Linked DNA regions of Mumia flava. The protein of the gene in region 1 interacts with the protein of each later gene in a pairwise test. Links are inferred from orthologs where the notes say so. Each region holds a gene or a part of one and is shown in the gene's direction. Other genes may lie near its edges.

The links. Proteins that work in one complex are often made in the same cells at the same time.
Region 2: the proteins of CLV56_RS07530 (region 1) and dnaE interact in binary tests that used the Escherichia coli proteins (3 or more experiments, as listed by UniProt). The link is inferred for Mumia flava from one-to-one orthologs.

What each region holds. Positions count from the first base shown.
Region 1 is NZ_PGEZ01000001.1:1,580,917-1,584,930, forward strand. What follows is about bases 656-3,469. They hold CLV56_RS07530 (pyridoxal phosphate-dependent aminotransferase), read left to right. Parts: upstream 656-1,390; coding sequence 1,391-2,548; downstream 2,549-3,469. Other genes in these bases: CLV56_RS07525 (class E sortase), read right to left, coding at 669-1,352; CLV56_RS07535 (hypothetical protein), read left to right, coding at 2,639-3,469. Also shown: pyrE (orotate phosphoribosyltransferase), read right to left, coding at 1-479; more of CLV56_RS07535, read left to right, coding at 3,470-4,014. UniProt on the Escherichia coli protein: Shows aminotransferase activity with methionine and histidine as substrates, and to a lesser extent also with phenylalanine.
Region 2 is NZ_PGEZ01000001.1:222,073-226,177, reverse strand. It holds dnaE (DNA polymerase III subunit alpha), read left to right. Parts: upstream 1-368; coding sequence 369-3,905; downstream 3,906-4,105. Other genes in the region: CLV56_RS01050 (hypothetical protein), read left to right, coding at 3,959-4,105; CLV56_RS01060 (IclR family transcriptional regulator), read left to right, coding at 1-265. UniProt on the Escherichia coli protein: DNA polymerase III is a complex, multichain enzyme responsible for most of the replicative synthesis in bacteria. This DNA polymerase also exhibits 3' to 5' exonuclease activity. The alpha chain is the DNA polymerase catalytic subunit.

The sequences.
Region 1 (4,014 bases):
CGGTCCGCAGCCCCCGTGTCGCGGTCGACGATCACCGCGACGGCGACCACCTCGGCACCCGCCTCGCGCAGCGCCTCCACGGCCGTGAGCACCGAACCACCGGTGGTCGAGGTGTCCTCGACGGCGACGACCCGACGGCCCTCGACGTCCGGACCCTCGATCCGCCGCTGGAGCCCGTGCGCCTTCTCGGCCTTGCGGACCACGAACGCATCGAGCGGGCGGCCCTGCGCCGCAGCCGCGTGCATCATGGCCATCGCGACCGGGTCGGCGCCCATCGTGAGCCCGCCGACTGCGTCGTAGGAGAGATCGTCGAGCAGGTCGAGCATCACCTTGCCGACCAGCGGGGCGGCCTCGTGGTCGAGCGTCACGCGGCGCATGTCGACGTAGTAGTCGGCCTCCTTGCCGGACGACAGCGTGACGCGCCCGTGCACGACCGCCTTCGCGGTGACCTGACGGACGAGGGCCTCGTGATCGCTCATGGGGCGAGGGTATCGGGGGGACGTCTCGATCGTCGCTCCGCTCCGCCTCGACGAACGAAGCATCGTCGCTCCGCTCCACGGCGGTCGCGTCTCGATCCTCGCTCCGCTCGGCCTCGACGAGCGGAGCTGCCTCCGGTACTCGAGGCACGAGCGCAGCGAGTGATCGAGAGTCGACGAGCGCAGCGCCGGCTACTTCTTCACCGCGCTCTCGAGCTCGCCGAAGACGATGCTGCGCTTGTCGGTGTGGAACAGCTCCGAGCAGGTCACCATCGTGATCAGCTTCTCGGTCGGCTCGGCGTCCGGCGCACCCGGCACGGGGTCCAGCACCCAGCCCTCGGAGAAGTCGAGCTCGCGGTCCGTGCCGTCGTCGCGCAGCACGTAGGTGTAGACGTGGGTGCGCGTCTCGACGACCACCTCGTCGCCGGCCCTCAGCTCGAGGAAGTGCCGGAACGGCTCTCCGTGGGTGACCCGGTGGCCGGCGATCGCGAAGTTGCCGACCCGACCGGGCCGCGCGGTGTCCGGGAACCACCCGACCCCGCTGGCCAGCGACGCGTCGTCGACGCCGCGTACGACCGGCATCACGTAGTCGTCGCCGAAGCGCGGCACGCGCAGCAACGCCATCGCGTCGCCGATCTCCACCGGCTCGGTGGCTCTGACCGGCGCGTCCCACTCGCGTACGAGATCCTGGCGCAGCTCGGCCTGGTGCTGCTTGGAGATGATGTTGGTCCCGAAGTACTGCCAGCCGACGTAGCCGAGCATCCCCACGCCGACGAGCACGAGCACCAGCCCGAGAGCCGTCAGGACACGACCCGTCCGGCTCCGGCGCTTGCTGCGCGGGCCCGGCGGGGCGGGTTCGGTGACCTGTGTGCTCACCTCGTCATTGTCGCACCGACGCCGTAGGGTCGGAGGCGATGAAGTCCACGAGCGCACGCGTGGCCGACCTCGGCACGACGATCTTCGCCGAGATGTCGGCACTGGCGGTCCAGACCGGCGCGGTCAACCTCGGCCAGGGCTTTCCTGACACCGACGGGCCGGCCGACGTGGTCGAGCAGGCGGTGGAGGCGATGCGCGGCGGCGCGAACCAGTACCCGCCCGGCGCCGGCATCCCGGCGCTGCGCGAGGCGATCTCCACCCACCAGAAGACCTGGTACGGCCTCGACGTCGACCCCGACACCGAGATCGCGGTGTCGACCGGCGCGACCGAGGCGATCGCCGCCGCCCTCCTCGGACTCGTCGACCCCGGCGACGAGGTCGTGGTGCTGGAGCCGTACTACGACTCCTACGTGGCGGTGCTCGGCTTCGCCGGTGGCGTGCGCAGGCCGGTGACCCTGCGTCCGCCCGACTTCCGCCTCGACCTCGACGAGCTCCGCGCCGCGGTCGGACCGCGGACCACGACGATGCTGATCAACAGTCCCCACAACCCCACCGGGACGGTGCTCACGCGCGAGGAGCTGACCGCGATCCGCGACCTCGCGGTCGAGCGCGACCTCACGGTGATCACCGACGAGGTCTACGAGCACCTCACGTTCGACGACGTCCCGCACATCCCGCTGGCGACGCTGGACGGCATGCGCGAGCGGACGCTGACGATCTCGAGCGCGGGCAAGTCGTTCTCGTTCACGGGCTGGAAGGTCGGGTGGATGAGCGGTCCGGCGGAGCTGGTCCGCTCGGCGGTGGGCGCGAAGCAGTTCCTGAGCTACACGTCCGGCGCGCCGTTCCAGCCCGCGATCGCGTACGCCCTGGGCCACGACGCCTCCTACTTCGAGCGCTTCGCCGCCATCCTCCAGTCGCGCCGCGACCAGCTCTGCGCCGGGCTGAGCGAGATCGGCTTCACGACGTACGTCCCGCAGGGCACCTACTTCGCGCAGACCGACATCCGCCCGCTGGGGTACGACGACGGGATCGAGTTCTGTCTCGCGCTCCCGAAGACCGCCGGGGTGGTGGCGATCCCGACGCAGGTGTTCTACGACGACGTCGCGACCGGCCGGCCGCTGGTGCGGTGGGCGTTCTGCAAGCAGGAGAGCGTGATCGCGGAGGCGCTCGACCGGCTGTCCGTGCTGGCTCGCTAGGCACCGACAGGCATCGGGCCCGGTGACGTGACGGGGATCACGCGCTAAGGTCACTCCCGTTGACACCCCCGGTCATCCCAGGAGCTCCCGATGCCGCACCTCCCCCAGCGCTCCCTGCGCGTCGCCACCGCCGTCGGCGCCGCCGCACTCGGTCTCGCCCTCGCGGCCCCTGCGTCCGCCGACGGGTCCTTCGGGCCGCTCCCTCCGCAGAACCCGCACACCGCCCCGAACGGCACCGCGACGATGCACGGCGACACCGCGTCGAGCGACACCACCCCGTACGGCAGCCCGGGCACCGGCCGCATCGACGCCGTACGCCGCGGGCTCGCCGCCGCCTGCCCCGCGATCACCGTCGGGGCCGACGGCATGCCCGTCGCGCTGTGCACGGAGGTGCTGGGCCGCACCCCGGTCGTCCACCTGCTGAACCCCGACACGGGGCGGAGCCTGGCGTCGCTGCGGGTCGAGAAGGGCGCGCTGTTCGGTGGCGTCTACGCCTTCCTCGACGATGCGGACCGGCTCGTGCTCGTCGACGGCGACCACAACCTGCTGCGGATCAGCCACCGCAGGACCTGGCTCGGGTGGCGGCTCGAGGTCGCCTCGTCGACGTCGCTGGACGCCGCGATCCCGGACGGAGCCTCGGTCGTCGGCCTGTCGCCGGGCTGGGACGGCGAGGTGTGGTTCGCCGCGAGCGACGGCACCGTCGGCACCGTGGATCCCGACGGGACCGTCCGCACGACCGCGCTCGGCGAGCCGGTCCAGAACAGCATCTCGACCGTCCCCGGGCTGACCGGCGTCGTCACCGAGCACGCCCTGTACGGCGTGAAGCGCGGTGCCGACGGCGCACCGGCTGTGGCGTGGCGCCAGCCGTACGACCGGGGCCCGTCGCGCAAGCCCGGTCAGCTGAGCTGGGGAAGCGGGGCGACGCCGACGTTCTTCGGGCCGGTCGACGGGACCGAGTACGTCGCGATCACCGACAACGCCGCCCCGCACGAGAACCTGATCGTCCGGCGCAGCGCGGACGGCGCCGCGGTCTGCCGCCTGCCCGTGCTGACCGACCACGCCGCCTCCGGCACCGAGGACTCGATGATCGCGTCCGGTCGCAGCATGATCGTCACCAACACCTACGGCTACCCGTACCCGGCGTCGCCGGAGGGTGTCCCCGACCCGGTCCCGGCGACCGCGGACTTCGACGGGGGCATGACCCGGGTGGACGTGAGGGCCGACGGGTCGGGCTGCGACGTCGTGTGGGAGAACGACGTCGCGTCCGCTGCACTGCCGCGGCTGTCCCTCGCCGACGACCTGATCACCACGATCACCGTGGACGGCCCGACCGGGCTGGTCGGGAGTCACACCATCGCCGCCTACTCCTACGCGACCCTCGATCCGCACACCGGGGCGGAGCTGAGCGCGTCGTTCCTGGGACTGGGCCTCGCGTACAACCCGCTCCAGATGACCGGCACGACGGC
Region 2 (4,105 bases), 1.4 Mb from region 1 along the record:
GCGCATCCGGGCGTCGGGCGTGTCGATGGATGCGGAGGAGAACGAGCTCGGGGTCTGCTGTGTGGGAGCGGCCGTCGTCGACAGGCGCTCGCGCCCGGTCGCCGCGATCAGCGTCTCGGGTCCGGCGGCGCGCATGACGGCGTCGCGGCGGGCCGAGATCGCACCGCTGGTCCGTGACGCTGCCCGGGCCATCGAGGAGGCCCTGGGCTACCGCGGTCGGGTTCCCGCACCGGTTCCGGGGGCGCCGACCGAGGCGTCTCGATGACCTTTCCCGAGCGGCTCCGCGTGCCGCCCGAATCCCGTCGGTGGGCGCGACTAGAGTATGAGTCCTTCCCCGGTCCGCATCGTCTTGAGGAGGCCCCTGCCTGATGTCGAGCCGAGACTCGTTCGTGCACCTGCACGTCCACACGGAGTACTCGATGCTCGACGGTGCAGCGCGGCTGTCGGACATGTTCGCCCGGACGGCCGACCTCGGCATGGACGCGATCGCCATGACCGACCACGGCAACGTCTTCGGCGCGTACGACTTCTACAGCAAGGCACGGGCCGCCGGGGTGAAGCCGATCATCGGGATGGAGGCGTACCTCACGCCCGACACCCACCGCGGCGAGCGCAAGCGCGTCCAGTGGAACAAGGGGGGCGACGACGACGTCTCCGGCGGCGGCGCGTTCACCCACATGACGCTGCTGGCCGAGTCGACCACGGGGATGCACAACCTCTTCCGGCTGTCGTCGCGCTCGTCGCTGGAGGGGTTCTTCTACAAGCCTCGTGCGGACCGCGAGCTGCTGGCCGAGTACGCCGAGGGCCTGATCGCGACCACGGGCTGCCCGTCCGGCGAGGTGCAGACCTGGCTACGGATCGGCGACTACGACAAGGCGCGTGCGTCGGCCGCGGAGTTCCGCGACATCTTCGGCAAGGACAACTTCTTCGTCGAGCTGATGGACCACGGCCTGTCGATCGAGAATCGCGTCCGCGACGGCCTGCTCCGCCTCGCCAAGGACCTCGATCTGAGGCTCGTCGCGACCAACGACTCGCACTACACCCACCCTGAGGACGCGACCGCGCACGGCGCGCTGCTGTGCGTCCAGTCGGGCAAGACGCTGCAGGACCCGACGCGCTTCAAGTTCGACGGGGACGGCTACTACATCAAGTCGCCGCAGGAGATGCGGGCGATCTGGGAGGACCAGGCGGGCCTGCGGGAGGCGTGCGACAGCACGCTGCTGATCGCCGAGCGGTGCAACGTCGAGTTCACCGAGGGCGAGGGCCGCTTCATGCCCCGGTACCCGGTGCCCGAGGGCGAGAGCGAGACCTCCTGGTTCATCAAGGAGGTCGAGCGCGGACTCCAGGCCCGCTACCCCGAGGGGGTCCCGGACTACGCCCGCAAGCAGGCCGAGTACGAGACCGAGGTCATCATCGGCAAGGGCTACCCGGGCTACTTCCTGGTCGTCGCCGACTTCATCAACTGGGCCAAGGAGCAGGGCATCCGGGTCGGCCCGGGGCGCGGGTCCGGTGCAGGCTCGATGTGCGCGTACGCGATGCGGATCACCGACCTGGACCCGATCCCGCACGGCCTGATCTTCGAGCGGTTCCTCAACCCCGAGCGCAAGTCGATGCCGGACTTCGACGTCGACTTCGACGAGCGCCGGCGCGGTGAGGTGATCCGCTACGTCACCGAGAAGTACGGCGACGACCGGGTGGCGATGATCGTCACCTACGGCACGATCAAGGCCAAGCAGGCCGTCAAGGACGCCTCCCGCGTGCTGGGATACCCGTTCTCCATGGGGGAGCGGATCACCAAGGCGATGCCGCCGGCGGTGATGGGCAAGGACGTCCCGCTCAAGCAGATCTTCGACGAGACCCACAACCGCTACAGCGAGGGCGGCGAGTTCCGTGCGCTGTACGACTCCGACCCGGACGCGAAGAAGGTCGTCGACACCGCCGAGGGCCTGGAGGGCCTGAAGCGGCAGTGGGGGGTGCACGCGGCCGGGATCATCATGTCGAGCGAGCCGCTGCTCGACATCGTCCCGGTGATGAAGCGCGAGCAGGACGGCGCGATCATCACCCAGTTCGACTACCCGACGTGCGAGACGCTCGGGCTGGTCAAGATGGACTTCCTGGGGCTTCGCAACCTCACCGTGCTCGACGACGCGCTCGAGAACATCGCGAACAACCGCGGCGAGCAGGTCGTCCTGGAGGACCTGGGTCTGGACGACCCGGACGCGTACGCCTTGCTGTCGCGCGGCGACTCACTCGGGGTGTTCCAGCTCGACGGCGGGCCGATGCGGGCGCTGCTGCGCCTGATGAAGCCCGACAACTTCGAGGACATCTCGGCGCTGATCGCCCTGTACCGCCCGGGCCCGATGGGCGCGGACTCCCACACGAACTACGCCCTGCGCAAGATCGGCCGCCAGGAGATCACGCCGATCCACCCCGAGCTGGCCGAGCCGCTCGAGGAGATCCTGTCGACCAGCTACGGCCTGATCATCTATCAGGAGCAGGTCATGGCGATCGCGCAGAAGCTCGCCGGCTACTCCCTCGGCCAAGCCGACCTGCTCCGGCGCGCGATGGGCAAGAAGAAGAAGGAGGTTCTCGACGCCGAGTACGAGAACTTCGAAGCCGGGATGAAGGCGAACGGCTACTCGCCCGCGGCCGTGAAGACGCTGTGGGACATCCTGCTGCCGTTCTCCGACTACGCGTTCAACAAGGCGCACTCGGCGGCGTACGGCGTGGTGTCCTACTGGACGGCCTACCTCAAGGCGCACTACCCGGCCGAGTACATGGCGGCCCTCCTGACCAGCGTCCGCGGCGACAAGGACAAGTCCGCGATCTACCTGAACGAGTGCCGCCGGATGGGCATCAAGGTGCTCCCGCCCGACGTCAACGACTCGGAGGCCAACTTCACCGCGGTCGACAACGACATCCGGTTCGGCCTGTCGGCGATCCGCAACGTCGGCCACAACGTCGTCGATGCCATCACGGCCGCCCGCGAGGCCGAGGGCGCCTACGCCGACTTCTCCGACTTCATGGAGAAGGTGCCGCCGGTCGTCTGCAACAAGCGGGTGATCGAGTCCCTGATCAAGGCCGGCGCCTTCGACTCGCTGAAGCACTTCCGGCGCGCGCTGGTGACGGTCCACGAGGACGCCGTCGACCAGTACGTCGACATCAAGCGCAACGCAGCGATCGGTCAGGACTCGCTGTTCGCGGGTCTCGACGACCAGGCTGCGGGCTTCGCCGGCGCGAGCGTCGCGGTGCCCGACGTCGAGGAGTGGGACAAGACGACGCTGCTGGCGCACGAGCGCGAGATGCTCGGTCTGTACGTCTCCGACCACCCGTTGTTCGGACTCGAGCACGTGCTGCGTGCGGTCAGCGACTGCACGATCGGCGAGGTGATCGCCGACGAGGAGCGCCCGGACAACAGCAACGTGACCGTGGCCGGGCTGGTCACGGGGATCCAGCGCAAGCTGACGAAGAAGGGTGATCCGTGGGCGATCGTGACCGTCGAGGACCTCGAGGGTGCGATCAACGTGATGCTCTTCCCGTCGGTCTACACGTTGTCGGGCCATCTGCTGGTCGAGGACGCCGTGGTCGTCGTGAAGGGCCGGTTGCGCCGCAAGGAGGACACCCCTGAGATCAGTGCGACCGAGGTGAGCGCCGCCGACCTGTCCGTCGGGACGGAGGGGCCGGTCGTGATCTCGGTGCCGACGTCGCGCTGCACCGCCGGTGTCGTCGAGCAGCTGCGTGACGTGCTGGCGAGCCATCCCGGTGCGACCGAGGTGCACCTGCGGCTGGTCGGCAACCGCAGCACCAAGGTGATGCGGTTGGACGCCCGCCTGCGGGTGAGCCCGTCGTCCTCGCTGATCGCCGATCTCAAGGCGCTCCTGGGGCCGGGCTGCCTCGCGTCGTGACGTCGGTCGGGGGCGCGGTGTTCGCGCCGGGTGACGCGCGCGATGATGGTGCGATGGCCGACCGACCGGACGACTCACGCGCAGGACGACGTGTCGCCGCCGTGTTGCTGGCCTACGTCCTCGCGGGGATTCTCGCGGGCGTGCTGTGGGCCTGGCTGGCCGACCCGGTCCAGTTCACCGTCGTCGGCGGCGACGACGGC